4 regions of the Paenibacillus sp. YAF4_2 genome follow, and region 1 is predicted to be linked to each of the others. Evidence: riboswitches for the same ligand, from Rfam matches in the RefSeq annotation. Region 1 holds a riboswitch; each other region holds the start of a gene.
What was found. A riboswitch is a leader RNA that binds a small molecule or an ion and turns the genes downstream of it on or off. The one in region 1 is predicted to bind cyclic di-AMP.
Positions count from the first base shown of each region.

Region 2: linked by a shared signal. The riboswitch ahead of AB4Y93_RS27285 (ubiquitin-like domain-containing protein) and the one ahead of AB4Y93_RS08700 (TrkH family potassium uptake protein) in region 1 are both predicted to bind cyclic di-AMP.
Region 3: linked by a shared signal. The riboswitch ahead of AB4Y93_RS12000 (KamA family radical SAM protein) and the one ahead of AB4Y93_RS08700 (TrkH family potassium uptake protein) in region 1 are both predicted to bind cyclic di-AMP.
Region 4: linked by a shared signal. The riboswitch ahead of AB4Y93_RS27940 (C40 family peptidase) and the one ahead of AB4Y93_RS08700 (TrkH family potassium uptake protein) in region 1 are both predicted to bind cyclic di-AMP.

Region 1 is NZ_JBFRCT010000003.1:240,756-248,268, reverse strand. It holds gene AB4Y93_RS08710 (LysR family transcriptional regulator) at 1-110, shown strand, start outside; gene AB4Y93_RS08705 (potassium channel family protein) at 487-1,149, opposite strand; gene AB4Y93_RS08700 (TrkH family potassium uptake protein) at 1,167-2,507, opposite strand; cyclic di-AMP (ydaO/yuaA leader) riboswitch at 2,581-2,741, opposite strand; gene AB4Y93_RS08695 (CPBP family intramembrane glutamic endopeptidase) at 2,992-4,584, shown strand; gene AB4Y93_RS08690 (hypothetical protein) at 5,243-5,980, shown strand; gene uvrC (excinuclease ABC subunit UvrC) at 6,049-7,513, opposite strand, start outside.
Region 2 is NZ_JBFRCT010000016.1:61,666-69,178, forward strand. It holds gene rsmA (16S rRNA (adenine(1518)-N(6)/adenine(1519)-N(6))-dimethyltransferase RsmA) at 223-1,116, opposite strand; gene rnmV (ribonuclease M5) at 1,124-1,669, opposite strand; gene AB4Y93_RS27285 (ubiquitin-like domain-containing protein) at 1,817-2,953, opposite strand; cyclic di-AMP (ydaO/yuaA leader) riboswitch at 3,195-3,403, opposite strand; gene AB4Y93_RS27290 (TatD family hydrolase) at 3,587-4,360, opposite strand; gene AB4Y93_RS27295 (HD domain-containing protein) at 4,391-5,686, opposite strand; gene AB4Y93_RS27300 (AbrB/MazE/SpoVT family DNA-binding domain-containing protein) at 5,959-6,213, shown strand; gene rsmI (16S rRNA (cytidine(1402)-2'-O)-methyltransferase) at 6,336-7,223, opposite strand; gene AB4Y93_RS27310 (tRNA1(Val) (adenine(37)-N6)-methyltransferase) at 7,260-7,513, opposite strand, start outside.
Region 3 is NZ_JBFRCT010000004.1:342,096-349,608, forward strand. It holds gene AB4Y93_RS11995 (alpha/beta hydrolase) at 1-1,086, opposite strand, end outside; gene AB4Y93_RS12000 (KamA family radical SAM protein) at 1,142-2,161, opposite strand; cyclic di-AMP (ydaO/yuaA leader) riboswitch at 2,345-2,481, opposite strand; gene AB4Y93_RS12005 (hypothetical protein) at 2,567-2,917, opposite strand; gene thiD (bifunctional hydroxymethylpyrimidine kinase/phosphomethylpyrimidine kinase) at 2,979-3,806, opposite strand; gene thiO (glycine oxidase ThiO) at 3,834-4,940, opposite strand; gene AB4Y93_RS12020 (thiazole synthase) at 4,982-5,761, opposite strand; gene thiS (sulfur carrier protein ThiS) at 5,766-5,963, opposite strand; gene thiE (thiamine phosphate synthase) at 5,947-6,591, opposite strand; gene AB4Y93_RS12035 (thiazole biosynthesis adenylyltransferase ThiF) at 6,616-7,513, opposite strand, start outside.
Region 4 is NZ_JBFRCT010000018.1:31,733-39,245, forward strand. It holds gene AB4Y93_RS27930 (M1 family metallopeptidase) at 1-119, shown strand, start outside; gene AB4Y93_RS27935 (hypothetical protein) at 255-1,076, shown strand; cyclic di-AMP (ydaO/yuaA leader) riboswitch at 1,387-1,543, shown strand; gene AB4Y93_RS27940 (C40 family peptidase) at 1,549-2,016, shown strand; gene AB4Y93_RS27945 (MFS transporter) at 2,142-3,359, opposite strand; gene AB4Y93_RS27950 (GNAT family N-acetyltransferase) at 3,463-3,981, shown strand; gene AB4Y93_RS27955 (EAL domain-containing protein) at 3,987-5,228, opposite strand; gene AB4Y93_RS27960 (hypothetical protein) at 5,253-5,546, opposite strand; gene motA (flagellar motor stator protein MotA) at 5,717-6,514, shown strand; gene motB (flagellar motor protein MotB) at 6,498-7,319, shown strand; gene rluF (23S rRNA pseudouridine(2604) synthase RluF) at 7,377-7,513, opposite strand, start outside.

The sequences.
Region 1 (7,513 bases):
TCCCTATCCGTGAGCTGGAAGAAACCAAGCGAACAACTTGCCTGATCCACAACGACCCTTCCGATCTCCATCCTGCTGTCCGCAGGTGGATTGCTGAGTTGGGTCAGTGATCTGGTTTTGCTCTAGTCTTGTTCTTCCTTCTCTCTTCCCCGCAGGGGAGGACAGTGAATGCGCTTTTTAGCGCTTCACTATCCTTCTTTACATTCCCGCGCATGGGGGATGGAGGGATGGGGATGGTTGGGTGCGGGGCTCGGTGGGTAAGGGGGTATCTCTGAAGGAGCGGAGCGTTCGCCTTTGTCCTTCCTTTGCTACACCTATGTAAACCAATTCAGAGCAAAGGAAGGACAACAGCGGCCGTAAGAGATACCCCGTCCCACCTGAGCCATCCCGCCCCATCCATCCCCGTCCATCCCATCCCCAGCGACCAGCGACAGCCGGAATTAAAAAAAGGACAGAGAACGCTAACTGCGCCCACTGTCCTTATCATCACCTGATAATCGTTTCTTCAAACTGTTCAATCTGCTCGTTTGTCCCGATGACAACCATCACGTCTTTTTCCGTTACAACATCCGTCGCTGTAGGAGCTATTATAATACCGGTAGGCTTATTAATCGCAACGATGCTGCAGCCGAATCTGGCACGCAGATTCAAATCATTTAGAGATTTATTATTTAGGCAATTCGGAACCGAAAGCTCTGCTATCGTATATTCCTTCGACAGCTCGATATAATCGAGCAGATTCGGACTTACAAGCTGATGCGCAACCCGGATACCCATGTCCCGCTCGGGATAAACCACCCGGTCCACTCCGATTTTCTCCAGCACGCGGCCATGCAGCTCACTCATCGCTTTCGCTACAACCCGCTTCACGCCAAGATCCTTCAGTAAGATAGTCGTCAGAATACTCGCCTGAATATCATCGCCAATCGCGACAACCCCGCAGTCAAAATTACGAACGCCTAATGATCGTAAAGTTTCCTCATCCGTGCAATCGGCCGACACCGTATAAGTCAGCACATTGCTCATTTCTTGGACAGCTTCCTCATCCCGGTCGATACCGAGCACCTCATACCCTAATTTGATAAGCTCTCTTCCGAGACTGGAGCCAAATCGCCCAAGCCCTACGATCACAAACTGATTGTTTTTCATTCTTTCTCTCTATTCCCCTATCCAATCGTAATTTTGCCTTCCGGATACCGGTACAGCTCTTTCTCTGATTTTGGTCCAAGCGCATACGCAAGCGTAAGCGGCCCAAGTCTGCCTGCGAACATGGTTAATGCAATAACAATTTTGCCGAAATCCGTCAGCTCCGGTGTAATGCCGACCGTCAAGCCGACCGTGCCAAAGGCTGATGTTGTCTCAAATAAAATTTTCAGAAACTGCTGATCTTCTGTTGTCGACAGTAGCATCGTAACAAAGATGACCAGCGTGAGCGACAGCATTGTAATCGTCAGTGCCTTAAAAATCCGGTCCTTACCAAGCCGGTAATGAAACAACACAATATCTTCCCGGCCTCGGATCATAGCAATAACCGCACCAATCATCGTCGTGAAGGTAGTCGTCTTAATCCCGCCTCCGGTTGAGCCAGGAGATGCACCGATAAACATCAGAATAATGGTGAAGAAAACTGTAGCCTGCCGCAGCTGCGTATAGTCTACGGTATTGGCCCCTGCTGTTCTTGGCGTAACCGATTGGAAGAAGGACGCCAGAATTTTGCCTCCCCAATCCAATGAACCAAGCGTCTTGCTATTCGAAAATTCAAAAATGAAGATGACGATAGCGCCGACAGCAATTAGGGTTCCAGTCATAGATAAAACAACTTTACTATGAAGGGAGAGCCGTTTGTTTTTACGGTACTCCAGTAAATCTGCCATAACAACAAAACCAAGTCCGCCCAAAATAATAAGCAGCATCGACACCAAATTAACGAGCGGATCACTTGCATACATCGTCAAACTGCGGAAGTTGCCGAATATATCAAAGCCTGCATTATTAAAGAATGAAATGGCATGGAAAAAGCCAAACCATACGGCCTTGCCAAACGGCATATCGAAGGCAAAGCGAATAGCGAACAAAATGGCGCCGACCAGCTCAATTGTTAGAGAATAAATAATGACCCTGCGGATTAATCTAACAATGCCTTCCATGCTTGTCTGATTCATCGCTTCCTGCAAGATCAACCGTTCCTTAAGCGATATCCGCTTGCGAATTGCAAGCGCAATAAGCGTGGCCATCGTCATAAAACCAAGTCCGCCGACCTGGATCAAGGAAAGTATAATCACTTTCCCAAAGGTAGAGAAGTATGTACCTGTATCTACCACTACTAAGCCGGTAACACATGTCGCCGAGGTTGCTGTAAACAGTGCATCAATGAAAGGTAGTCTAGATCCGTCACTTGAGGCAAACGGCATCGTGAGCAGAAAAGCACCTATCACAATAATGGCGGCAAAGCCAAAAACAAGAATTCGAGGCGGCGGCCATTTCAATATGTTGAAATAACGGGTCATGTTTCACTCCTTCATATAGGACATATCTAAAATTGGGCATAAAAAAAAGCACGGGAACCCCCAATGCGATATGAGTCCTGTTCCACCCAGCCTACGAGGTTAGCTGACGGATTCGGGCCTGGAAAGGCAGCCCTATTCAAGCGAAATGCTTAAAATTCACCCCATGCTGACGGATTGCTCCGGGCAGCGTTATGGTTCCCCCGTTTTCATGACGAAATTCGGCTGTTGCTATTCAATTAATATGACGTTATCGATTATACGCCCAAATGACAGATGCGATCAAAATGGGCTTAGGCGATAATTGAGCGGTATTCGTCCAAAAACGGTCAATCACATGGAGCAAATGGTCACTTGCTGGCTGCAAGTCCTTATTTCACAGCTTACCGTTAGCATCCTCTCCTTTCGCATCTATTGGATAATTCAGGCTAATAATGATATGGTTACAATAGATAAGCATCGTTTGAATCCGAAATGGAGGTAATGTATGATCCCTTCCATCGCTCCCCATGAATGGAGACGTTTCCTGTGGGCTGCTGTTGCAGGTGCAATTATTTTTATCTTTACACAGATTGGCCCAATTGCGGGCGACCAGCTGTTCTCCAGTTCAACCCCCAAGGTCATTTCTAAAAGTGAAGCAGCCCAGACTGCAGAAGCCTTCGTAAAAAAGCAATTTCATGAAGCTGCTGTTTCGTCCCATACGATTTATCAGACCGATAGTTTGGCAAATGGTTATTTTTCCAAAGAGGACTTACTTAAGACGTATGAGGACAAGTATGACGCCAAGTTCCCGACGGATACCTTTCAGGTTAATCTTGATCTCGAAGATGGCAGCAAAGCTATTGTATACGTTCATATGACAAGCGGCAGTGTTACAGGTTGGCATTGGCTGGGTGCCGCTCCAACTGATAATGGAAAGCTGATGCAGACAGCTGCGAAGGCTTTTGCCATTACCAAAGGCTTCCGTTCAGAAGAACTAAAGAGCCTGTACATTAACGATGACGGTGATGTTGTTCTTCATCCAACAGGATATAAGCTTGGAGATGCAACGCTCGAGCTAGTTATCGGTGTAGGATTGATTGATGATAAAGCGGTTATTACAAGATATAAGCCAGCTTTCCAGGCTCCTGCAAGCTACATAACGTATGTAGATGGTCAGAAAGACATTGGCAGCATTTTATCCGTCGTCAGTCTGGCGTACATGTGCTTTATCTCACTGGTTCTTTCTATTATTTATGCGATTCTGTACCGCCGGCACACCACATTTAAACGAGGCGTTTTTATCAGCCTTGTGTTCATCGTGTTCTACATTTATAACAATCTGAACGTGCTGGACGGCATTATGGCATCCTTAGGCGAGCAAATCCGCTCAGACTCAGAGATGAATGCAACTATCATCATTACTGTCGTCCTGCTCATTCCAGTAGGTCTAGCTGTCTATTTCGCCCTTGTTGCCGGTGACGGTATGTGGCGGTCCCAAAAACGTCCGTTATGGCCAGGCTTCCGCGAGCGGGGTTATGGAGAACATGTATGGCGCAGCGTTGGACTATCCTATCTTTTTGCCGCTGTCATATTGGGTTGTCAGGCCATTATTATGATTGCCATGGAGTTTCTTGCAGGATCATGGGCGACAAGTGATGCTACTCAATCGCCTTATAATACGAATATGCTGTGGCTGATGCCGATGATGGCCTGGTGTGCGGCGATTTCCGAAGAAGCCATATTCCGGTTGTTCGGGATTGCCTTATTTAAGAAGTGGTTCAAAAACACCTTTATTGCCACCCTTATTCCTACAACCATGTGGGCGCTTGGCCATGTTGGCTACCCGATTTTCCCGTTTTATACCCGGATCGTAGAGCTCGTTATTTTAGGAACCGTATTTTGTTTGATCTTCCTCAAATACGGATTTATTACAGCCGTTTTCACTCATGCTATATTAGACAGTCTACTCATGGGCTTCGATCTCATTGGTGTTGGCGGAGCTGTTAATATTACAGCAGCCATCATCTATGCAGTTCTGCCGATCATTGTTGCCTGGACGATTAAGTACTGGCATAACCGTCGGTACTTACGAGCCTGACCTCAGAAAGTTATAACCGATAAAAAGGGATGTATCCTCCTGTGATACATCCCTTTTTGCTGTTCAAAAAGCCTATTTAATAGAAAGGGTAACGTTTGTCCAAGAGCAATTCAATTCACCTTAATATACTCTATTAAAACCATTATGGAGGTGATAGGATTGACAACAATAATATGGCAAAAAATCAAGCGGCGGCAAACATAGATCATCAGGTAAGAAGAAATCAAGCGGTAACAAACACAAATCTTCTGGCTGCTCTGATAACTCTGCAATTCCAAGCAACCAAGGAGACAAATCAAGCGGAAATAGCAACTCTGAACATGCGCACAGTATTCTTCGCAAGCTGTCGCTCGGACAAGTTATCCAACGTGTGACGCTGGATAATGGAAAAGATCTTGATAAGGTGAAATGGGCAGGCTTTCAAAGCGGAAATGCTACATTCTCTGCAGTAAGCTACAAAACACCTTATATTGTGTATGTTCCACTTAATAAAATTACAAGCATCGCTCTGTAATGAGATGGTCATGAGACTATTTCGTCCGTTTGTCCACTCCTGTACAAGAGTAACTCTAGCAACCTTCATATACTCTATTATTACGTTCATGAGGAGTGATAGAATTGCCTAATAACCAAAGCTCAGGTGGTAATCAAAGCCCTGGTGGCAACCAAAGTCCTGGTGGCAACCAAAGTCCTGGCAACCAAAGCCCTGGCAACCAAAGCCCTGGCAACCAAAGCCCCGGCAACCAAAGCCCCGGCAACCAAAGCCCCGGCAACCAAAGCCCTGGCAACCAAAGCCCCGGCAACCAAAGCCCCGGCAACCAAAGCCCTGGCGGCAATCAAAGCCCTGGTGGTAGAAGTGCAGGCGCTAACAAAGCTGCAGCTAAGAAAGCTGGAGGCGGAAAAGGCGGTAACAAATCTGGTGGAAGCAAATCCGGAGGTAACAAAGCCGGTGCAGATAGAGCTGAGGGAAGTAAATCCGCTGGCGGTAAAGGCGGTAACAGTAAATCCGAGGGCAAAAAAGCCGGAGCAGATAAAGCTGAAGGTGGTAAATCCGGCGGCGGAAAAGGTAAATCTAATGGCAATAAAGCCGGTGCAGATAAAGCTGAAGGTAGTAAATCCGCTGGTGGTAAAGGCGGTAACAGCAAATCCGGGGGCAAAAAAGCTGGAGCAGATAAAGCTGAAGGTGGTAAATCCGCTGGTGGTAAAGGCGGCAACAGCAAATCCGGGGGCAAAAAAGCTGGAGCAGATAAAGCTGAAGGTGGTAAATCCGCTGGCGGTAAAGGCGGTAACAGCAAATCCGGGGGCAAAAAAGCTGGAGCAGATAAAGCTGAAGGTGGTAAATCCGCTGGCGATAAAGGCGGTAACAGCAAATCCGGGGGCAAAGGAAAATAAGTAAATAAAAGGAAATGCAGGTCACCCTACATTTCCTTTTCTGCTAATCTTGTAAAAAGAAATGAGGTTGCCCTACATTTCCTTTTCTTTGTCGCTCTCATTTAAAGCCTCGAGTATTTGTGAAGCAAGCTTTTCACCAATTGATAGCAGTTTGAAGTCTTCAATCGTAGCTTCCTTAATTTTCTTGATTGAACCAAAATGCTTAAGCAAAAGCTTGCGCCGCTTCTCTCCAATGCCTGGAATCGAATCCAGCTTGGAAGCGATCATCGATTTTCCACGTTGTTCACGGTGGAAGGAGATCGCGAATCGGTGAACCTCATCTTGAATCCGCTGGAGCAGATAAAACTCCTGGCTGTCCCGCGGCAAAGGCACCACTTCTGGCGGATCGCCGGTCATTAGCTGAGCCGTCTTATGCTTCGCATCCTTAACTAGACCACATACCGGAATATCTAGTCCGAGCTCATTTTGCAAGATATCAAGAGCCGCTGATATTTGCCCCTTCCCTCCGTCGACCACAATCAAGTCTGGAGGAGTCAGCTGATCTTTAAGTACTCGCTCATAACGACGACGGACAACTTCACGCATAGTCTCGTAATCGTCTGCCCCAACTACAGTCTTCACTTTATATTTACGGTATTCTTTCTTGTCCGGCTTGCCGTCAGTAAAGACAACCATCGCCGAGACCGGATTTGTACCTTGGATATTCGAGTTATCGAAGGCTTCAATTCGCCGTACATCAGACAGGCCAAGCCACTCTGCCAGTTTTTCTGATGCCCGAATACTTCTCTCCTCATCCCGTTCAATAAGGCGAAATTTATCAGCCAGTGCAATCTTCGCATTGTCAATGGCCATGGTAACAGCTTCGCTTTTCCGTCCACGTTGCGGCAATAATACCTTCACCTTCAGCCAGTTATGCAGCATTGTTGCGAACTCGTCCGGAACATTGGCAGATTCATCGGTACTTTCCTCATCCCCTAGCGGCAAGGGCAGCAAGATCTGCTTCGGCAGCGCCGGGTTATCACTGTAATACTGTGTGACGAACGTCATGAAGTCATCATATTCTTCCCCATAATACGGGAAGGATGTACCGCGGCGTTCAATCATTTTACCTTGACGCATATACAGAATCTGAACACACATCCAGCCTTTCTCCACCGCATAGCCAAATATATCGCGATCGAGGGCATCGTTCATCGTAATCTTCTGCTTCTCAATCACAGCATCAATACTTATAATCTGATCTCGGTATTCCTTAGCCCGCTCGAAGTCCAGCTCTTCCGCCGCAGCTTCCATCTTGCGCTGAAGATCAGCCTTAACCACATCATGACCGCCATTAAGGAATTTTGTAATCTCCTGAACCATTGAGTCATATCGCCCTTGCTCCACTTCGAATTCGCATGGGGCAATGCATTGGCCGATATGGTAATACAAGCACACTTTATCCGGCAAGGTACCACATTTGCGCAGCGGATACAGCCGGTCAAGAAGCTTCTTCGTTTGTTGAGCAGCATAGGCATTGGGATACGGACCAAAATAC
Region 2 (7,513 bases), on a different contig from region 1:
TTTTCCGTGCTACAGTGCTGGTTTGGTGCCACGGTGGGTCACTCGCTGGCCATTGAGTCGGTTTTTCCGTACTAAGCGCAGGTTAGGTGGTGTGATGGGTAGTTTACGAAGGTTAGGTGGCGAGCGAAAAGCAGCGGCCGCGAGCGGCAAAATAAAAAGCCGGCGGCGATATGGCTCGCCGCCGACTCAAACAGGGCTCGGCCTAACGCGTGGCCGAGTAAATTACCGCCAGCCTGCCGCCAAGAAGGCGCGGCTGATGCGGGCGAATTCGTCGAGGGACAAAGTCTCTCCTCGACGAACAGGGTCAATATCGCAGCTGTGCAGCAGCTGCGTCATCTCTTCACGGCGTTCCTTGCCCACGAACGCCGTAAGATTATTCGCAAGCGTCTTGCGGCGCTGGGCGAAGCTCGCCTGGACGATGCGGAAGTAATGCGCCTCGTCCTCAACATCCACTGGCGGCTTCTGGCGCACCGCCAGCTTAATCACAGCCGAGTCTACATTCGGCTGAGGAATAAACACCGTGTGTGGCACGATGCACACAAGTGACGGCTCGCAATAGTACTGCACGGCTACGCTTAAGCTGCCGTATTCCTTGCCACCTGGCTTAGCCGCCATCCGCTCAGCTACTTCCTTCTGAATCATCACGACGATGTTCTCAAGCGGCAGACGCTCTTCCAGCAGCTTCATTAGAATCGGGGTCGTCACGTAATACGGCAGATTCGCTACCACGCTGACGCCGGTCACATCAGCGAAATGATCCTCGAACAGCTTTTTAAGATCCAGCTTAAGCACATCACCATGCACAACCTGCACATGCTCTTCGCCCGCCAGAATATCTCCCAGAATCGGAATGAGGCGGTTGTCGATCTCAATCGCCGTTACCTTACCCGCTTCAGCAGCCAGATGCTGAGTCAGCGCACCGATACCTGGTCCAATCTCCAAAGCGCCCTTTGTCTTGTCCAGTCCAGCGGCATTCACAATCTTATGCAAAATATTTTGATCGATCAGAAAGTTCTGTCCCAAGCTTTTTTTGAATTGGAACCCGTACTTCGCAATAATTTCTTTCGTGCGCTTTGGCGTTGCAACTTCAATCGCCTTCATATCGTTTCCACTCATGCTCCGATCACTCCTGTCCCTGTTCCATTGTACGCAATGCCTCTGCAAACTCTTCTCGGGAGATTCGGAAGCTTGTACAACGCTTGAAAAACTGCTTGCCGTTCGCATACCCGATCCCAAGCAGCTTCCCCATCTGAAGACGGCGATTCGCCGCATCCGGATGAACAATAAGCCCCGATTCCATTAAGTCTTCCCACGTAATATTGCCTACACCAGCAGGCTCCTCTGTTCGAAGCTCGGAGATCGCCTGACGAATGGCTTCAGGGCTGGCGTTCTCAATACCGATATCACCCTTGTACATAGCCTTCTCCTGTGGCAAAAAAGCATGCTTGCAGCCGGGTACCCGCCGAGCAACGATTTTGCGAATTCTCTCACCAGCATGATCAGGGTCCGTAAATATAATAACGCCTCTGCGTTCCATGGCCAGTTCAATGCGCTTGAGCACATCCTCACCGATGGCAGAGCCGTTTGTCTCAATCGTATCTGCTTCAACAGCCCGCTTTACAGCGACTGTATCATCTTTGCCTTCCACCACAATAATTTCCTTGATCACAAGCGAACATTCCTTTCTCCAGCAACTTTCGCTCATCTTCCTGCGTCAGTAAGAATGTAACTGCTCCACACCTATACACACAAAAAGAAGAGGCAGCGCCTCTTCTTATAATGGCATATTTATCATCGAAATAATAGCATGGAGCAATTAGCTTGCGGAAGGCTTGTTGGGTCCAAGTACGTACACCGTATAGCCTTTTTTTCGGCCAAACTTGTTAGCATAGCTGGTACTGTCAAAATAAACGTCAATCTTACTTCCTTTGACTGCACTGCCCGTATCCTCTGCTCTGCGGAAGCCGATGCCTTCAATGTAAACCCACCAGCCAATTGGAATCACATCCGGATCAACAGCGATCGTCCGGCCTTCCATCACTTTCGCACCGGAAGCCGTAATGCCGTATCCTGGATGATTCTCATCTTTGCCCGTAGACGCTACACCGGCTGAATAAGCGGTTAACGTCACGTTCTTCAGAATCTTCTTGGCTTTAAAGGTGACTCCGCTCTTCGAATACGAGGCCGTGCTCGCATTGCTTGAGAGTGTATGTACATCCTTCTTCGAGCCGATAGCTACGACCTGGCTGACCGTATGTGTCTGCACAACCTTGTCGACCAGCTTGGAGGAGACAAGAACACCATTCTCATACTTCTTCTCCACGCGTTCAATCACGAGGCCATTCTTGCCGGATTGCACCAGCTTCTCCTTCCCTTTATCAAGGGTTGGATCTTGTTTCTTCACGATCGAGAACGGCAAAGTCCGTTCTGTTTCCGACACTTTGGTATCGACGCGAGTAACAGTAACTGTCATCGCCTTCGAAACGGCCGTGTCTAGAGATGGGGTAACCCTATCTTGATCGCGAACAGGAATATTTAATTTCCCGATCGCCGCCTGTACTGTTTTCTCTGTCGTGTACACCGTCGATGTCTTGCCATCTGCTTTTACAGTAACCGGAACCGCTTGTTTAATTTCAATGCGATCTCCGTCTTTGATGGACGCATTTAGAGGTGACGACACCTCATCATATGGCCCTACCGTAATAGCTTGTTCATCCAGTAGGCGTTGCAGGACCCATTGTTTTGTCTTCACAACAGTCTCTTGTCCATTCACTACTACGGATACGCTTTTATCAGCCGATCCGTACAACAACACCAAAAACATGAAAGTCATAGCGATTGAGATAATTGCACTCAGAACAATTAAACGCAAATTTTCATGCTTCCATCGCATTGCGAAAGTCATGCTGGATGATCGCTTCCCATGGGTCTCCATTACTTGGTTCATGCCCACTTCAATCGGTCCTCCTTCATAGCCCCGCCGCCAATCTGTTACGCATGATACATTGACGTGACTATTAAGTATATTGGCGTGACGAGCACGCTCCAGTGTTACGGTCCTCTTACCTCCTGGATCTACCCCTACGAAAGATTATTTCCGCATAAATCGAAAATAAAAAGAAGCCTTCGACAGAGGATCTGATCGTGGCTTCCTGGGTAGTCAAACATTCAGGAAAAGGTAAATACACGAGGTTGATCGCTCTCTATAGACGCTTACGAGGTTAGCTGACGGGTTCGGGCGAGAGAGCTGCCCTATCCACGGTTCGAATGCTCATGGCAATCGCCGCAAAATTCACCCCTGAAGAATTCAATGCGCCGCATGATGCTAACTTGCTTTTTAAACATGCATCTGCCGACGTTGGTTCCCCCGCTCTCCGATTCGGAGATTAAGCGTAAACTGGAAATCCAATACAAAAGTTAAAGCTCTGAGAAAAATGATACCTTCCTGACCACACAATTGTAAAGACGCGTTAAAAGACGATTTTAACGAAATTTTAGCATTCTGAAGGCAAATAAAGCCGATTCCGCCAATTAAAAAGAGTTTTATCGCCGCTATAGTCTTTATTTCAGTGGTTTTAGTCCGTTTTTAAACAATACCAAAACATTTTTTACCGTTTGCGCTTGTAATAAATGCAATTTCCTCCTTGGATTTTCCTGTTATCTCCGCTGCCATGTCTGCGACTAAAGACACATATGAGCTCTCATTTCGCTTCCCTCTGAACGGATGAGGAGCCAAATATGGAGAGTCTGTTTCGATTAATATACGGTCGAGTGGAACCTGTGCAAGCACCTCTTTTGGCACCCTCGCATTTTTGAAAGTGACAGGCCCTCCGAAGGAGATATAGAAGTTCATATCGAGGCATAATTTTGCCGTTTCCCAGCTGCCGGAATAGCAATGCATGACCCCTCCAACCTCAGATGCTTTTTCTTCTCTCAAAATACGAACGATGTCCTCATGAGCATCCCGATTATGAATAACAATTGGCTTACCCAGCTTCCGAGCGAGGCGGATTTGCTCCCGAAATACACGCTGCTGAACGTCCTTTGGTGACGTATCCCAGTGGTAATCAAGTCCAATTTCTCCGATCGCAACGACCTTTGGATGTGAGCAAAGCTGCTCGATCCATTCCAAATCCCCCGGCTCCATGTAGATGCTGTCCACTGGATGCCAGCCAACCGCCGCGTAGATAAAATCATACTTTTCTGCAAGCTCGATTGTGGTCGGAATCGTCTCTCGGTTAAAGCCAATGTTGATCATGAGATCGACACCGGCAGCCCGTGCCCGCTCGATAACTTCTGTGCGGTCGCTGTCGAATTGCGAAGAGTCCAAATGGGTATGTGTGTCGAATAAAGATATCATCTTAGCTGTAATCTCCTTCTATATAAAACCTTAAATTTTGAAAAGCTCCCTTACTCTAGCGCTTAATTGATCAGCCGCAGCAAGGAGTGGCTCGATCGGATAATAAATATGGTATTGTCCCTGGTGCAGACCACTGATGGAATGAACAATGTCGGATTTCACCGATATTTCGCTTAAGCTGTTATCCTCATTTAAAAGCAGAATCGGCGCTTTCTCCTCTTTCCCGCCTTTTTTCGCATCAGGGCGATATATGTCGTATGGCTGGTCAAATGGAAAATCAATTTCCATATGATAATCCGGATTAAGACCAATCGAGATAAACTGCTGAGCAGCTTCTTCTAATAAAGAGTCTCCTGGATCATTAAGCGTAATGTATTTGTACAATCGACGATTGAGGAATCGGTCACATAGCTCGGCAAGAAGAGAATCCCCTTCCTCCGCCCATTGTGCGAAGATCGTCTGCATATAAGCCTCATCCAGCTTCAGATAATCCTTTACCGTAATCGTACCATCCAGAAGTTTGTTAATTGGTCCGGGCATCCATGCAAAGGAATAACCGTTGTCGTACAGCTCCTTCGCCCGACGAGTTATTTGCCGCAATATGATTTCCGAGCTCCGTGTAACCGGATGGAAATAAATTTGCCAATACATTTGATAACGGGACATTAAATAATGCTCGATAGCATGCATGCCGCTTTCTTTTACCACCATTTTGCCTTGAAAAGGACGCAGTACGCGCAATATCCGCTCCAGGTCAAAGTTCCCGTAATGGACACCTGTAAAATAAGCATCACGCAGCAAATAGTCCATACGGTCTGCATCCATTTGGCTGGAGATGAGACTGACGACGATCGGATTCGGATATGTCTTGCCAATAACCGAAGCCACTTTTTCTGGAAAATCATCAGCAACTTGGCGAAGCACGCGATTAACTTCTGTATCCTCAAGCAAGATCGCGCAGGTCCACTGCTCATGATGCGTGTCGAACACCTGCTCCAGCGAATGAGAGAACGGTCCATGACCAACGTCATGCAGCAAGGCCGCGCATAGGGCCAGAAGTCTTTCTTCCTGCGGCCAATCCGGATAATGATTGCGCTCAAACTGTGATATGATCTTTCTCGTTATTTCATAGACTCCAAGAGAATGGGAGAAACGGCTGTGTTCGGCACCATGAAACGTTAAATAAGAGGTTCCAAGCTGGCGAATTCTTCTTAGCCTCTGAAACTCTTTTGTATTGATCAAATCCCATATCGTCTGATCCTGAACGTAAATACATTTATGAACTGGATCCTTAAATACTTTCTCTTCGGTCAGTTGCTGATTCATTCGCCCTTCAACTCCTTGTTCATGGTTTCGACACAAAACTATGATAGAATGTCGAATAGTGTCGTAATTTAGTTTCCAAATTGTCGAAGCTGATGTATTCTATAGTTAGATTAATATGACCTTGCTATAGAGTCAACTTGCCATAAACCGCGGTCTATCAAGGACTTTTGTGGTTGACTATTATGGGAATCGTTGGTATTATAATAGCCATAAAAAGAAAAACTATGTCGAATAGTGACGAAATGTAATTTCCTGAGAGGAGAAACAAAATTATGATGAAATCTACTGGTATTGTTCGTAAAGTCGACGAATTAGGTCGTGTTGTTATTCCAATTGAATTGCGCCGTACGCTTGGTATTGGGGAGAAAGATGCTCTCGAGATTTATGTAGACGGCGAGCGTATTATGCTGAAGAAATACGAGCCTGCTTGTATCTTCTGTGGTAATGCAGAGAACGTTTCTTACTTCAAAGGCAAAATTGTTTGCCATATTTGTTTATCTGAAATGCCTACTCCTGTGACAAAATAAGAAAAATAGGTTATAATAGAAATACACCAACTTGTTAATTCTAACCTTTTTATATTCCTTGATGCCTTCCTGTGCTAGAACCCGGCCAGGAAGGTCTTTTTTTGCGTTTAAAACGCAGTAAACTATCGGTTTACTGCGTTATAAACATCCCGCTTCGGCAGGCCACGGTCTAGTGCCGCTTTTTTTATCGCTTCTTTACGATCTATTCCCTGATTCTCATAATGAGCGACATGATCTTCAAGCTCTAACGCTGTCCACCATACTTCCCCATTCTCTCCTGCTTCTCTTGCTCCAGAGGCCGCTCCTTCTATAATAAGGCAATATTCACCTAGAGGTGGATGCTCTTCTAACCAAGCCATACATTCCGATATCGTACCACGTGCTGCTTCCTCATGCCGCTTCGTAAGCTCTCTAACCATTGCGATCCGTCGATCGCCCCAATGCTCCAGCATCGCATCAAGTGTCTTCTTCACACGGTGAGGCGATTCATAGAGCATCAAGGTTCCCTCTTGGTGTTTCAGATGAGTAAGCCATTCAGCAAGCGGCTTTTTATCCCTTGGAGGAAATCCCGTAAACATAAACTGATCGGTTGGCAATCCCGAGATAATTAAAGCTGATAACGCAGCATTAGCACCAGGGATAGGTACAACTTTGATTCCCTGCTCTACCGCATCTGCTACCAGGTCAGCACCAGGATCTGAGACTGCTGGCAGTCCTGCATCACTTACAAGTGCAATGGATTGGCCGTCCATTAGCAAACGGATGAGTTCACTGCCACTTGCTTGCTTATTATGCTCATGATAGCTGACCAGCCTAGTAGAAATTTCGAAGTGGGTAAGCAGCTTTCTTGTCTGCCTTGTATCTTCAGCAGCAATGAGCTGCACTTCCTTTAACGTCCGGATTGCCCGGAACGTCATATCTTCCAAATTTCCGATTGGTGTAGCAACCAGATATAAAGTCCCATAATCACCATCAGCCAGATCTTTAAAGCTTTTTTGTATCCGTACCATTTGCTAGCTCCCTCTCATCAATAACGCAGCTATCTATTATTCATATACGAAAATCGGCGGCAAAAGCCTAAGCTCAGGCTTCCCATCACGAATCGCTTCAATTAGAACCATATTCGCTTCTCCCTGCGCTCTCGGATGGACAAATTGTACACGCTTGGGCTCAAGCCGATACTTCCGCATCGTCTCTATAATATCGATAAACCGGGACGGCCGATGAACCATCGCTACTTTACCACCTGGGCGGACAAGTCTGGCACACGCATGAACAACATCATCAAGCGTACAATGTA
Region 3 (7,513 bases), on a different contig from region 1:
CTCGATACACAGATCCTCGGCTTGCGGTACAAAGCCTAAACGATCGATAAATGCATGGGTGCAGCCTTTGTAACGAATTGTCTTAACCGGAACACCCGCTTCAGCAAGCTGCTTGCTGTAAACTTCCGACTGAATTCGCAAACCATCAAACTCTGCTCCAATGCAAAGCGTGCGCGGCAATCCCTTACTGTCCCCTAGAAGCGGACTGACATACGGATTACGGACGTCCTCCTCGGTTGGCAGATAAAGCTCCCATGCTTTTTTCCCTTCAGGATCAGCCTCCGTAGGGCGTCCGATACCAAGCATCGGATCAATCATTGCCCTTTGCTCCTCCGCCATCTCGAACTGCGACAGCTCCCAGCGATAGCCTTTCACATCATTAATGAAGGTGACACATGGATAGATCAACACCTGCTGGGCAATCATACGAGTACCTAGATCCCGGTCTTTGAGCGCTGCTGCTGCAGTTAAGTTACCACCAGCACTATCGCCGCCAACCGCGATCCGGTTCCGGTCTATGCCATACTCCTCCGCATGCTCGTAAATATATTGAACAGCGTTAAAGCAATCATTAAACCCATTCGGGAATTTATGCTCCGGAGCCAGCGAATAATCAATATTAAAGACAACGGCATCCGCCAGTTCCGCGATCAGCCGGCATGGATTCTCTACCGCAAATACCGTTCCGCCAATCCATCCGCCCCCGTGAATATAAATGAGACAAGGTTTGTTCGGCTTACGCATCGACTTACGCGGATAATACCGCCAAAGGCCAACCTCATTATCGCCAAGCTGTATCCGTTCATAGCCCGTGTAAATCTCGACCGTATTCAAGTTCCGATTCGGAAAACCCATTGCATCTCGAATGAGCTGAAGCTGCTGTTCCGGAGTAGGCGGCGTGGCAGGGGGGGCCTGTTGCTGGCTGGCATCAATCCACTGCCTGATCAGTTTAAGCTCATACGGATCCAAGTAACCTGCTCTTGTCTCTTCCGGATTACCTTTTACAATAACCGGTGTTCCGTTCAAGCTTACTTCTTCCTGCTGAGCCTGCAAAGCATTAACTAGTTCTTGACCGTATTCTCTCATTGAATAGAAGCCTCCCGGGATGTGAGTTACTATCCCTAACTACTTCTACTTCAATTCAAGAACATCCTTTATTCACTTTAGGAAGTTGTTCCTGCGATATATATACCGTATGGTCATCATGATCGGTCAAATCATCAATCCAAGCGGCTTCAGGCGGACAGTCGAGCATCATGAAACGCCCATTGCCATCTTCTTTATAATGATGATATTTTACATAGGCTTTGCCGGCTTCAATATCTAGAAGCTCAATCTTGCCAAAGGTATGCGCCATTAACAATCTGATGCGCTGACCAAGCTCTGCGGTCAGTACTTTTGCTTGCTCTACAATGGAATAAATACTCTTCAGAGACAATACGGATTCAGCGTATGCTGCGGTATGGGGACGGTTAACGATAAAGGAATACGGCGTTACCCCCGCTCTGGACAATTGATCGATCAGCTTGCCAAGTACAAGCGGGTCATTATTGACGCCTTTTACAATAGGGGTTTGATTGACGACTACAGCTCCTGCCTGATGCAGCGCATTAAAGGCTTTCTTCGCTTCTGCCGTTATTTCGCGCGGATGATTAATGGAGGTCATGATATAAATCCGTTTCTCTGGACTTGAGAACTTGTGAAGCATATCTAACAGCTCGGAGTCCTCATAGATCCGCATCGGATTAAAGATCGGGATTCTAGAGTCCAGCCGGATTGTGCCAACATGATCCAATTCCCGCAGTTGCTCGATAATTCGGCGCAGCTTAGCGGTTGCTAATAAGAGGCTGTCACCACCAGTCAGTACAACTTTATGGATTTCAGTATGTTCTGCAATATAGGCAAGTCCTTCTGCAGCATGGGAGACGGAGAGCAACGCCATCGAATGGTAGACATGCTTACAGCCACTAGCATCCTCCAAAGTCTCTCCGTGAGCTTCCCCAGCCGTTGCAATCAAGTGCTTGCGGATCGGATCCTTCGGATCATCCCAGTCAATCAGGTTTAAGTAGTAATCATTGACGCGAAAATGCTTCTTAAGCCGCTCTCTCTCCGCCTCTGACAGCCCTGCCGCTCTTCCTTTATCAGCCATTGGTTGTACCATTCGTCATCCCTCCAAAAGGTTTGTTGACTTTCTCACCTACTTGCCGGGAAGTCCATCCCACCCCCAGAAAAATAAAAAAAGACCCCAGCAGCACAGAGCATGGGCATGCTCTGTGTGCATGTGGGCCTCTAAACAGAAAAAGACCCTGTTAAAGGGTCTAATAATTCGCAATGTTATTCGCAAAAGACCCATCTCAAGCTGACGAGGTTAGCTGACGGACTCGGGATAGATGGTTCCCTACAGCCAAAGTCTGGCTGATTCGCCCCAAAAGATTGGTTTCCCCGCTTCTCGGCGTACCGAGAACTAAGCTTATTGTAATTATCTCACAATTCTTAATATTGTCAATAATTAAGTAAATAAAAATCCCGCCCAAATTTCACGGACGGGATTCCCTGCTACGTTCACTCACTTCTTATCCACCTGAAGAAGAGATAAGTGCTTTACGGAATACGTATCTTTGATTGTATCTTCTGAAATCACATTCAGCTTAATCAGACCGGCGATTTTCGAGGAGTCAGGCTTCGAGAGCAGCCGCCATACTTCCGGATCCGGAAGTGCTGCGAACAGCTTCGTCTCGTCGAATTCCTTACGCTCCTGTGCGACAATCCTTATTTTATAACTACCAATCTCCAGTTCGGAGAGCTCCTGCTCGGTACAATGCTTCACAATTTCACCGCGCAGCTCAGATAATTCCTGCTCAATCTCTTTCTGCTTCTGCTTCAATCGGTAATATCGCTTAACCGTCTTGTCTTCCACATTATTCACGCTCCTCTTTCTCATATGTATGATCAAGAGAGCGGAATTAGGACAAGACATGCTATTGAGGGACAAGTCCTCTGCGGCGGTAAGCCCAGTGGTTGGTCGGGCCATGTCCGCTGCCGATTGCGATGCTATCCTCGATGGCCGCTTGAATGTAGGCTTTTGCTTGATGTACAGCTTCCTCTATTCCAAGTCCCTCCGCGAGGCCTGCTGTCAGAGCCGCCGAATACGTACAGCCGGTGCCATGCGTACGCGCTGTCTCGATTCGCTTGCCCGACAACTCGCTGAAGCTGCTGCCGTCGAACAACAAATCAACCGCTTCTGCTCCTGCTTCATGCCCGCCCTTGATAAGGACATACTTGGCGCCAAAATCAACAAGCTTCTTGGCTGCTTCTACCTTATCGGCTTTATTGCGGATTCCCATCCCAGTTAGATACTCGGCTTCTGGAATGTTAGGCGTAATAATCATCGTAAGCGGGAGCAGCTTGCGGGTGAGCGCCCGGATCGCATCCGCTTGAAGCAGTGAAGCTCCTCCTTTGGCAATCATCACAGGATCAATCACTACCTTCGTCCAGCCGAAGAAAACAATCGCCTCTGCAACCGCCTCAATGATCTCCGCACTGAACAACATTCCTGTCTTCAGCGCATCAACACCAATATCGCTGCCCACGGAATGAATTTGTGCTGTTACTGCTTCCTTCGTCAGCGGGAATACGCCTTGAACACCAAGCGTATTTTGCGCAGTTACTGCAGTCAGGGCAGACATGCCGTAGACGCCTAGCTCCTGGAACGTTTTCAAATCTGCCTGAATACCGGCTCCTCCGCCGCTGTCTGAGCCAGCAATCGTCAAAGCTCTTGCCACTTGCCCGTTTATGTACTCCGACATCTTAAATCTAACCCCCTTTCTATTGTATTAATGAGAGAACCGTTCAGGCGCAAACGCCGATAATGGACTGCCGCCATCGATATAATCGGCAACGACCTGCGCCGTTACTGGGCTAAGCAGAATACCATTGCGATAATGACCAGCCGCCATGACGACACGACCGGCAGATTGCTGCAAAGGCCCCAGCAGCGGGAAACCATCCTGCGTGGAAGGGCGAAGGCCTGCCCAGCGATGGAATGGCTCCTGCTCCGCCAGGAACGGGAACGCCTGCTTATTCCATTTGCGCAGCCGCTCGATCCCGCGCTCCGTAACGCTGGTATCAAACCCCGCTACATCCTCGGATGCACCGCAGACAAGCGTGCCGTTCTCCTTGGCAACCAGGTATCCCTGATTGCAGAACACCATATGCTGTACCGGCTTCACTTTCGCCTCGTACGCGCATATCTGTCCACGGATCGGGTATACCGGAATGCGGATATCAAATGCCTCTTCCAGTTCCTGTGCCCACGCGCCGTTGCAGACAACAAGCCGATCGCCAGTAAAGCTTTGGCCATACTGTGAGGTAACAACGATGTCGTTACGCCATTCGGCAACAGTCACCTTACCCAGCTGCTCAAAGATCTGAACGCCGATTAATCGGCATGCTTGTTCAAGCGCCAGAACATAATCCGGTGCATACACGTGGCTCTCCTCTGGTGTATAAAGAGCGGCCTTCACTTCGCGGGACAACATCGGCTCCTGACGGAACATCGCTTCTCCCTCTAACACAATACCGCTTGAACCATACTCGTTCTGCCAGAGCCGCCGCCCCTCCAGAGCAAGGCGATCGGCTTCATGATAGGCAATATAAAGGCTGCCCGATTCGGTGTATTCAAAGGTTCTGCCGGATATGCGGCGAACCTCATCCCGCCAAGCCGGATACAACCGCAAGCTTTCCTTGCAAAGATGAAAAAAGTCATCCGGCCCTTCTACATTTTCCGAGTAAGGCGCCAGCATCCCGGCAGCAGCACCGGAGGCTTGCCCGCCGCAGCGGCCAATCTCCAGTACAGTCACTTGATGACCCCGCTTCTGCAATTCAAAAGCGCAGGAGAGACCAACAACGCCTCCGCCCATAATGACAATTGTTTCTCCCATGGTTAAACCAGCTTTCTATTTATTAATCCACGATGATAGGACTATTTCACAATATACTGTTCATGCCCGCTGCTTGCAGAGGCATAACGTTTCTTCGATATCCGTCCCGACAAATACGACAGACGGCCTGCTTCAATGGCAAGTCTCATCGCCCGTGCCATGCCAACAGGGTCCTTCGCCTTCGCTACCGGCGTATTCATCAATACACCAGAGACGCCAAGCTCCATCGCCTGCGCGACATCGCTGACCGATCCAAGACCCGCATCCACGATAATCGGCACCTTCGCTTCTTCTACAATAAGGCCGATATTATACGGGTTCAGGATCCCAAGCCCTGTACCGATAGGTGCGGCGCCAGGCATAACGGCTGCTGCTCCGGCTTCCTCCAGCCTTTTACATAGAATCGGATCATCAGACGTATAAGGGAGCACTGTAAAGCCTTCTTTTACGAGAATTTCCGTTGCCTTTAGCGTCTCGAGCGGATCCGGCAGCAGCGTGCGCTCATTCGCGCTGATCTCTACCTTAATCCAATCACTAAGCCCTGAAGCACGAGCTAGTCTTGCGATCCGCACCGCTTCCTCTGCTGTGCTGGCTCCCGACGTGTTCGGCAGGTATTGGAACGATTCACCTTCCACGTGCTGCAGGATTGAATCATCCTCCGTTGATGCCAGGTTAATCCTGCGAATAGCGAAGGTTAAAACTTCTGCCCCGGACTCCCGGATTGCTTCCTTTTGCACATAGGGGCTTGGGAATAATCCCGTCCCGATAAAAAACCGCGAGGTCAGCTCATGTCCTCCAATATGCCATACATCCTTCTTCATCTGCTCAGCCTCCCCCAACAAAATGAACCAGCTCGATCTTCATCAGTGGTCGAACCTCGATGTCCGGCCATTGTTCCTTTGTAATAATCTCACCGTCCGCTTCCACGACGAGCGGCCGCCCTTCTAAGCCAAAATGGACAACAACATCCTGAATCGTACATGCGTCCAGTTCCTTGGCTTCGCCATTAATGATCAGCTGCATGAGATTGACCCGCTCCTTCCAGCTTGCGGAGGAAGGCCTGGCAGGTACCTGCGACATCAGAGCTTCCGACGATCTCACTGACCGCGCAAATACGGGTAGCTCCGGCTGCAATAACTTCATCCACGTTGCTGAGCTTAATACCGCCAATGGCGACATATGGGATGGTAACCCGCTCCGTCACCTGCTTCACATAAGCAACCGTCACCGGATCAACAACGTCCACCTTCGTCTTCGTTAGGAATACTGGACCAACCCCGATATAGTCGGCGCCTTGCTCCTCTGCAAGCAGTGCTTCCTCAATCGCATGCGTGGAAATTCCGATGATTTTATTGCCGACACGACGTCTTGCTTCTACAAGCGATACATCATCCTGTCCGAGATGAACACCGTCTGCGTCTACTTCCAGCGCAATGTCGATATAATCATTCACGATAAAGGTCACACCGTATTTTCGAGTCAGCTCGCGCAGCGCTTTTGCTTTGCTTAGCACTACTTCAGGGCTGCTGTCTTTGTCCCGCAATTGAACGATGTCTACGCCGCCCTTCATCGCTTCCTCCATCACTTCCAGCATCTCTCGGCCAGGGTGGAACTGTTCTCCCGTTATCGCGTACAGACGAAACTCCTTCATCCTGCTCTCATCTCCCTCTATGTTTTAATAACCGATATATCGGGCATACAACGTCTTCGCGCGCACAATATCCTCTGTCCCCTGCACAAGAACCCTGCCATCTGGGAATAGGACAAGCCGTTCGCCTTCCGGCAGCTCGGCTTTCAGCAAGTATGCGTTTAGCTCTACCTTTACCGCAGCAGGCTCCAGCCGTTTGTGCCATTGCTCCAGATTAAGAGGCCCGTGTCCACTGATCTGAACTGTGCTGCGTCCACATAATGAAACCGTCTGATCCGTCTCAGACACTTGCAGCGCAGGGTATTCTTTTAATTGGCAGCATGGGCATTCTTTCGCCGCTTCACCCAGCTTCATCTCGTAGTAGTAATTGCTCCACAGATCAAATGTGACAAGACTGTTTCGTCTTGCTTTATCCGCTTCAACCAAATATTTAAGCGCCTCTACCGCTTGGTAGGAGGCGACTATATCAACAACCGGCGCAATAACGCCAATGGTATCGCAGGTTTGGCCGCCGCTGTCAGCCGAGGGCAGGAAGCAGCGCAGGCAAGGCGTCTTGCCCGGCACCAGAATCGCGCTCATGCCGCGCGAGCTTACTGCGCCGCCATAGGTGAAAGGAATACCTCTTCGGAAACAAGCATCGTTCAGCAGGAACCGGGTCTGGAAATTATCCGTACCATCGAGCACCAGATCCATACCGTCGAGCAAATCATCGATATTATGGACCGTTACATCTGCCACTACCGCTTCAATCTTCACATCCGAGTTAATGCGGCGAAGCTTCCGTTCAGCAGCAATCGCCTTCGGATACCCCTCCCGCACATCATCCTCGTCATACAGCATTTGACGCTGCAGATTGCTTTTCTCGACATAGTCCCGGTCCACGATTCGAACCATTCCGACGCCTGCCCGAACCATATGATTGGCC
Region 4 (7,513 bases), on a different contig from region 1:
TCGACAACAAACATATAAACGATTACATGAAGGCGGATTTGTCGGAAGTTACACGTACGCGCTGGAGTCTTGGCGCCTCTAACGTTATCCAAGGACTGCTCGGATTACTGGGCTGGTAAGCCTATGCTTACGAGGTAAGAATTGCTTCGCAATTCTTTAAGTCAATGCTTTCGAAGTAAGAATTGCTTCGCAATTCTTTAAGTCCATGCTTTCGAAGTAAGAATTGCTTCGCAATTCTTTTAAGGAGGTTTGCAATGAAAAATCATATGATGCAAGGCTGGCGGCTCGCGATCAAGCACTTCTATATCGTAATTCTGCTGTTTCTGTACCAGCTGCTGTGGGGATTCTTCCTATATCGGTTTATCGATTCAGTCGTATCGCCGCTGCTGCGGCGATTTCCGGATCACTCCCCTGCGAATTCAGCGATCCAGCTATTTATGAGTGAAGCTCAATTCCAGATCATGAAGACGGATGTGCTGACCCCTTACTTATGGCTGCTTGGCGGACTATTTGCAGCAAGGATGCTGCTCTCCCCTTTATTTAACGCAGGACTGCTCTATTCTCTGCAGCATGCCACAGAGACCGAAGGTACGCAGTTCCTGCAGGGCATTCGCAAAGCGTGGAAGCCTGTGACGCTGCTCTACTGGATCGAGACGCTGCTCGCCCTTGCACCCGCATGGTGGCTGGCACCGCGGGGACTGGATGCATTGCTTCACAGCCGGTCGATCGGAGATCTCCTCCAGCAGCTGCTGCCCGCTGCGGGAGGCTGGCTGATTTGGGGTATCCTGCTCCATCTCCTCTTCCTCGCCATGCAGTTTGGCGCTACAAGCGAGAAAGGTGGAAGCATATTCCAATCGCTTGGTATTGCGATTAAGCATCTGCTGCCTTTCGCTGGCTTATCACTCTTAATGTGGGCTATCGGCTCAGGGATTGGATTGTTTGTCACAAGCTTTTCTCTCGTATGGGCCGGATTCATCGCCCTGATTGTCCATCAGGGCTACCATCTTGTCCGTACCTTGATGAAAGTATGGACTCTAGCCTCCCAATACGACATTTTGAGATCAAAGGAAGTTTAAAATTTTCTCATAATTATAGAAGCCACCCGCCCTGCGACCTAGTCGTAGCGCGGGTTTTTCGCGTTTTTCCGGGAAGGCTTGTCTTGCATTCTCCAAATAAATCAACATATTAGCTAGAAAAAACACATAGTAAAGAGTTAGTAAATCGGAATAGTGCTAATCTGCTAGTCTGTGCGCCCTATAAAGATGCAGCCAACCGCAGGATATAAGTTTTTCCGCATAGATTAGCCAAAAGGTTCCATGAGAATTATTAGAATTTGACGGATTGGGGAGGAGATAAGCGGAAATTACCGAATAGTTACCAAGTACATAATTTACACTGCCAAATTCCTTGTACTGGAAACGGGGGAACCACCTCTGGGTGAATTGACTTCGACGTCCGATTATTAAGATCGGCGCCTGAGAAGTCATAGGGATCCTTCAACCGAACCCCACAGCTAACCTCGTCGGCATTGGAAGGAGTTTCACCGCTTTGAAAAAGGTTACAGCACTTATTCTTGGGCTTGCGCTAATGCTGGCTTTCCAAGCCGGAAGCGTTTTCGCAGACTCCAAAATGGACGGCATTGTCAGTGATTTAATTGGCACGCCGTACGTTGCGGGCGGAACATCATCGAAAGGATTCGACTGCTCTGGTTTTTCTTCGTATGTTTTCGACAAAATGGGCGTCGATCTTCCTCGTACATCCGCTTCGCAAGCACAAACAGGTAAAAAGATCGCCAAGAGTGATCTGATCGCCGGAGATCTCGTGTTCTTTAACACGAACGGTCGTGGTGTATCTCATGTCGGCATTTATGTAGGAGATGGCCAGTTTGCTCATGCTTCGTCCAGCAAGGGCGTTACAATCAGCAATCTTAGCGACTCCTATTATGTAAATCGGTATGTGACTGCTCGACGTGTCATGGACCCTACTACTTTCACCAAATATGCCGACGAACAATAGAATCAAGCAGTCGCTTCCCTGGATTGAGGCGGCTGGCAAGATTTCTGCAATAAAGCCGCACGCTGCTTGTCCAACTGGACAAACCGCATGCGGCTTTATTGTTTGTTGCTATCATGATTAAGACGTTAGGACGCTCCAGCTTCCTGCCGCCGGCCTAAGGCCAGCATTGCAAGCAAGACGATAAACATCGCAATAATAAACGCTCCGAGAATCCAGACCGTACGGTCTGCACCATAGCTGTCCATCATCCATCCCGTTAATTTCGGGAAGATCGCTCCGCCTATCCCGCCGCAAGCGACAAGCAGACTCGTCGTCCGCTCTGTCATCCCTGGAATAAGACCGTTTGCAAATACGAGTGCAATGCCGAATACACCGGAGAAGAACAATCCGCTTAATCCGACAAGGACTAGCATGCCACTTAACTGACCGACCGCTCCCATCGCAAGAATGATGATACATGCTCCTGCAATGGCGACAAACAGATATCGGAAGTAGCCGAAACGATCCGCCAGACGTCCGGCGAATAGCCGGCCGAGAATCATCGTGCCCCAGAACAGACTTAACGTGGAAGGAGCACTCGCTTCCGTCATACCGGACCGATCAATCATAATTGACGGCAGATAGTTGGAAAAACTCATCTCCACCCCCACATAGATGACGAAGAATAACGCTGACAGCAGCAAGAAGGGAATAGCTGCTCTATTATACCCAAACCATCCTTTTGTAGGCGCTGCACCAGCTTCCCGCTCCACATGTTCCTTTTTCGCTCTGCCATGATAACCAATCTTGTCATCTATCGATCCAAATGATAGCGTCATCCACAAGATAAAGGTTATGCCGGCAAGAGCAGATAGGATTGGGAAGGATACCTGCCAAATATCATATTTGATCAATATACTTGCCATAGTCGGCATTAAGAAGGCCCCTATGCCAAAGAACGTTTCTAGTTTGGTCATCGCATTAGCCTTCCCATTCTCTTCAGCCAATTCAATGACCATTGCTCCGATAACGGATTCTGTCATCCCAAACCCAAAGCCTGCGAACAAGGCGATAAACAGCATCAGCCCCCAGGAATCAGGAGTCAGACTGTAGGCTGCTTCACCAAGTGTCAGAAGGCCTAATGAGAGGAGCACTCCCCCTCTTTTACCAACCTTTGATGTAATAAATGGAGAGAGCAAGACACCCACCAAAAAACCAAGAAACTGATTCATCATCCATTGCCCGCCGTCATCATAGGACAAGTCGTACTTATCGAGCATTTGCTCCATGACCGAGCCGCCCACGACATGTGCCAATCCAATTACGAGATAAGACAAACAGCCAAGTGCTATTAATTTGCGCATCGTAAAAGTTCTCCTTAGATATCCTTCAGCCAAATCCGAATGAAGTCGATAAGTGAATGTTATAATGGAAAAAAACTTATTGATTCATGTTGAGGGTATACAAATGACTAATTTTTCCGATGAGCCTTATTATAAACTATCCCTGACGGATATGACTATCCAGCCAATGGAAATGAAGCATGCCAAACAAATCTGTGAATGGCAATATGATTCGCCGTATGACCTATACCACTGGCCTTCTTGGGACATTATGCAGCAGGACGGAATCGAATTCGGCGATCCTGTCCTGCGGCACATGCAATATGTGGCTGTCATGAATCGCGGACAGGAGCTGATTGGTTTTGCACAATTTTTCCCGATTGTTGGCGTGACACGCCTCGGGCTTGGTTTGCATCCTGCCCTATGCGGCAGGGGGATAGGAACGGACTTCACCCGGTTGATTACCCGTGAAGCCATTCATAGAGCTCCCAAGAACAGTATCGATCTTGAGGTACTGACCTGGAATGCTCGAGCGATTAGAACCTATGAACGAGCAGGTTTCTTTGTTGACGATACCTATGTAAGACAGACGCCGGAAGGACCAGCAGAGTTCCATTGTATGGTGTACCAGTCCTCCCCTTAATATCCCTAAAAGCGATAATAGTCAGGCTCAGGATCTTTCATATCCACGAATAAAATAATGCCGGGTTTAGCCAATACCGATACGGTTCTGATCCATGCTCTCGAATCGAGGTCGGTATAGGCTCGTGATACCATCGAACGGCTTTTCTCGCTAAGCTGTACTACATTGGGAACAAAATACGGGCGCCAGCTCCAGTTCGCTCCGCAATATTCATCCTCCCGCCGCCAGCTTCCATCCACTGGCCTTCTTGAATAGTTGGATGAAATTTGAATGCCGTCATCTCGGCACAAGTAGACACGGATACAGTTGCTTTCCAGTTCCTGCAGAAGTCTGGCGATCCATTCGTTATCTACTTCTTCCAGCTCCTCCAGATGACCAATCCGGTCAACCTTGCCAGCCAGCCTGTCCGACAAATACCGCCAATAATTCTCAGAATAGAGCTGCAGCTGCCGATGTGCCTCCAGCTCTTCTTCTAATAAAGAAGAAAACCGAAACGGCTGCTCGAAATCCGGCTCTGCTTTCGCGAACAAAAAGCCCTGCACATACCGGACTCCTGCATGCATAGCTCTCGAGAGGTCCTGTCGAGTCTCGACACCTTCCGCAAGCAGCGATGCGCCAAGCTGATCAGCGAGCGCCGAGAAGGAGCGCAATGTACCAAGATAACCGTCGTGGTGCGCACTCCGTTTCAGCATATGCATGTCGATTTTCAGGATATTCGGTTGAATGAGCGCAATCCGGTCTATACCGCTAAAGCCGCTGCCTACATCATCAATTGCAATGAGACAGCCCTTGGCACGGTACATATCAATAACCTCGCGCAATTCCTCCATCTCGCCATTAAAGCTTTCTTCTGTGATCTCAATGACCACTCTGCTCGGATCGATCTGGTATTTATCAAGCAGAGAGAGAGTATAGAGCTCCCCGGATTGCATACCGTGATGCATCCAGTTTGGCTTCAAATTAATAAACAGCATTGGAGGCTGGTCCGTTGCCGCCATTTTCTGAAAGGCCTGCTCGCGTAGAATGCGGTCCACTGCAATATGGTCCTCTAACGGAACCGTCGGATCACAAAAGAACGGACCCAAGCTGCGGACAGCATCATCCTTGCAGGCTCTTCCAAGCACCTCATAGCCAACTACCTTTCTCGTATCAAGCGCGATGATCGGCTGATAGAAGGCAGACAGCTGCTCGCCCTCGAGCTCTAATGTCTGCGGTATCGTCGTATTTGATAAGCAGTCGTTCGTCACGCTCACGCTCTCCCTTTACTACCTTTATGTCAAACGAATCATGCGCGTCACGTTATCTCCTTGGGACACTTCAATGACATGATGCTTCGGATGGTACGTAATTGATCCTTTGCCAACCTCGATCATCGGCTGTTCGCCAAGACCGAAGAACACATCGTCCGCAAGCGCCTCCATCACTTCGTGACGGTCATCATCACCAAGTGCTGCCCACTCTTCTTCTTCCATTTCAAAAAAAGTATAGCTGCCTTCCACTTCGCCGACGGCTTCCGTCAGCTCTTTCAATATATCTGCGTATTCCCTTGCGTGCCTAACGCCCATTGCTGTTAACCACCTTTACCAAATTTATCTGCTATACATTCATTTTACCGCATTTTAACGAAAATTAACGCCTCCTCTCTTAAATCATTTCTGAAAGTCTAATTTCCATACGATAACTTGTCGATATAAGAACTAGAGATTTGTCGAAAACGTACTGGACGGGGTGCATGATGAAGAATTCTACAATTATCGGTATAGTATTAGGACTTGTTGCGGTACTGGTCGGCATGACGCTGAAAGGCGCCGCTCTAAGCAATCTGTTGAATCCCGCCGCTTATATGATTATCGTCCTCGGGACCATAGCCGCTATTATGATTGCCTTCCCGATGTCGGAGCTGTCCAAGGTAGGCAAATTATTCAAAATTGTTATTAAAGAGCAACAGCTGATGCCGCGAGAGCAGCTCATCGAGAACTTTATGGAATGGGCATCCATTACACGCCGTGAAGGTCTTCTTGCATTGGAAGCAAAGGTCGACGATATTGAGGATACTTTCCTCCGTAATGGCATGCGCATGATTATTGACGGCAATGACCAGGACTTTGTCCGCGATGTTCTGCTTGAAGATATTTCCGCAACGGAGGACCGTCATAAAGCTGGCGCATTGATCTTCACGCAAGCTGGTACGTATGCGCCTACACTTGGTGTACTAGGTGCCGTAGTTGGTCTGATTGGTGCGCTTGGACATATGGATGACATGGAGACTCTCGCCCATTCCATTGCAGGTGCCTTTATTGCAACTCTGCTTGGTATCTTTACCGGCTATGTGCTCTGGCATCCGATTGCGAACAAATTGAAGCGTCTATCCAAGAAAGAAGTTCAGCTTCGTTTGATGATGGTCGAAGGTCTGCTGTCTATCCAATCCGGCGTATCGACAATTGCGATCAATCAGAAGCTGTCTGTATTCCTCACCCCAACGGAACGGGCGGCAATGAGGGAGAAGGAGGCTGGCGCTGGTGAAAAAGCGTAAGCACGAAGACCACGAAGAGCATATTGACGAGTCATGGCTTATCCCCTATGCCGATTTGCTAACACTGCTCCTTGCGCTGTTTATCGTATTGTATGCGGCCAGCTCCACGGACGCCAGAAAATTCGAGCAAATGAGCGAGGCCTTTAGCGCGGCCTTTAATTCGGGAGCCGGCGTTCTAGACAATCCGGCGATTATTAAGTCGGGAGAGCAGAACCAGCAGAAAATTGATGACGCGAAGAAGACCAATACAGACAGTAAAGAAAATGACAGCGAATCGAATCTTCAAGAGCTGATGAAGAAAGAGCAGGAAGATCTGGAGAAGCTGAAGAAGCAGCTCGATCAATATATTAAGAAAAACGGCCTCTCCTCCGATCTGGAGACAAAGCTGAATCAATCACAGCTGATGATTACCATCAGCGATAATGCGTTGTTTGCATCCGGCAGCGATGCCCTCAGATCGGATTCGATTGAGCTCGCAGCGGCCATCTCCAAGATGCTCGAGCCTTATATCGGCTATGAGATTATTGTATCGGGCCATACTGATAATCAGCCGATTCGGACACAATCTTTCAAGTCCAACTGGGATCTCAGCTCTTCACGAGCGATCCGGTTCATGGATGTACTTCTCAAGAATAACAAGTTGAAGCCTGAGCGGTTTAGCGCTATTGGATACGGCGAGTACCGGCCGGTGGCATCCAACGATACAACCGCTGGACGTGCCAAAAACCGCCGTGTTGAAGTATCGATTATCCGGAAATATGTCGATGCCACGAGTGCTCAGCAAATCCCAGCTACACCTAAATAATAGTGAGAAAAATCCCCTGATCGTTATCGATCAGGGGATTTTATTGGGATATGCAGCCTAGGAAGGCTTGTAATCGAGCGTATGGAACAGCTCTGCTTTCTCTGCTTCCGTCAGATCACGCCATTTGCCGATTGGCAGCTGGCCCAGTTGAATATTCATAACCCGGACGCGCTGCAGCTTGCGTACATGATAGC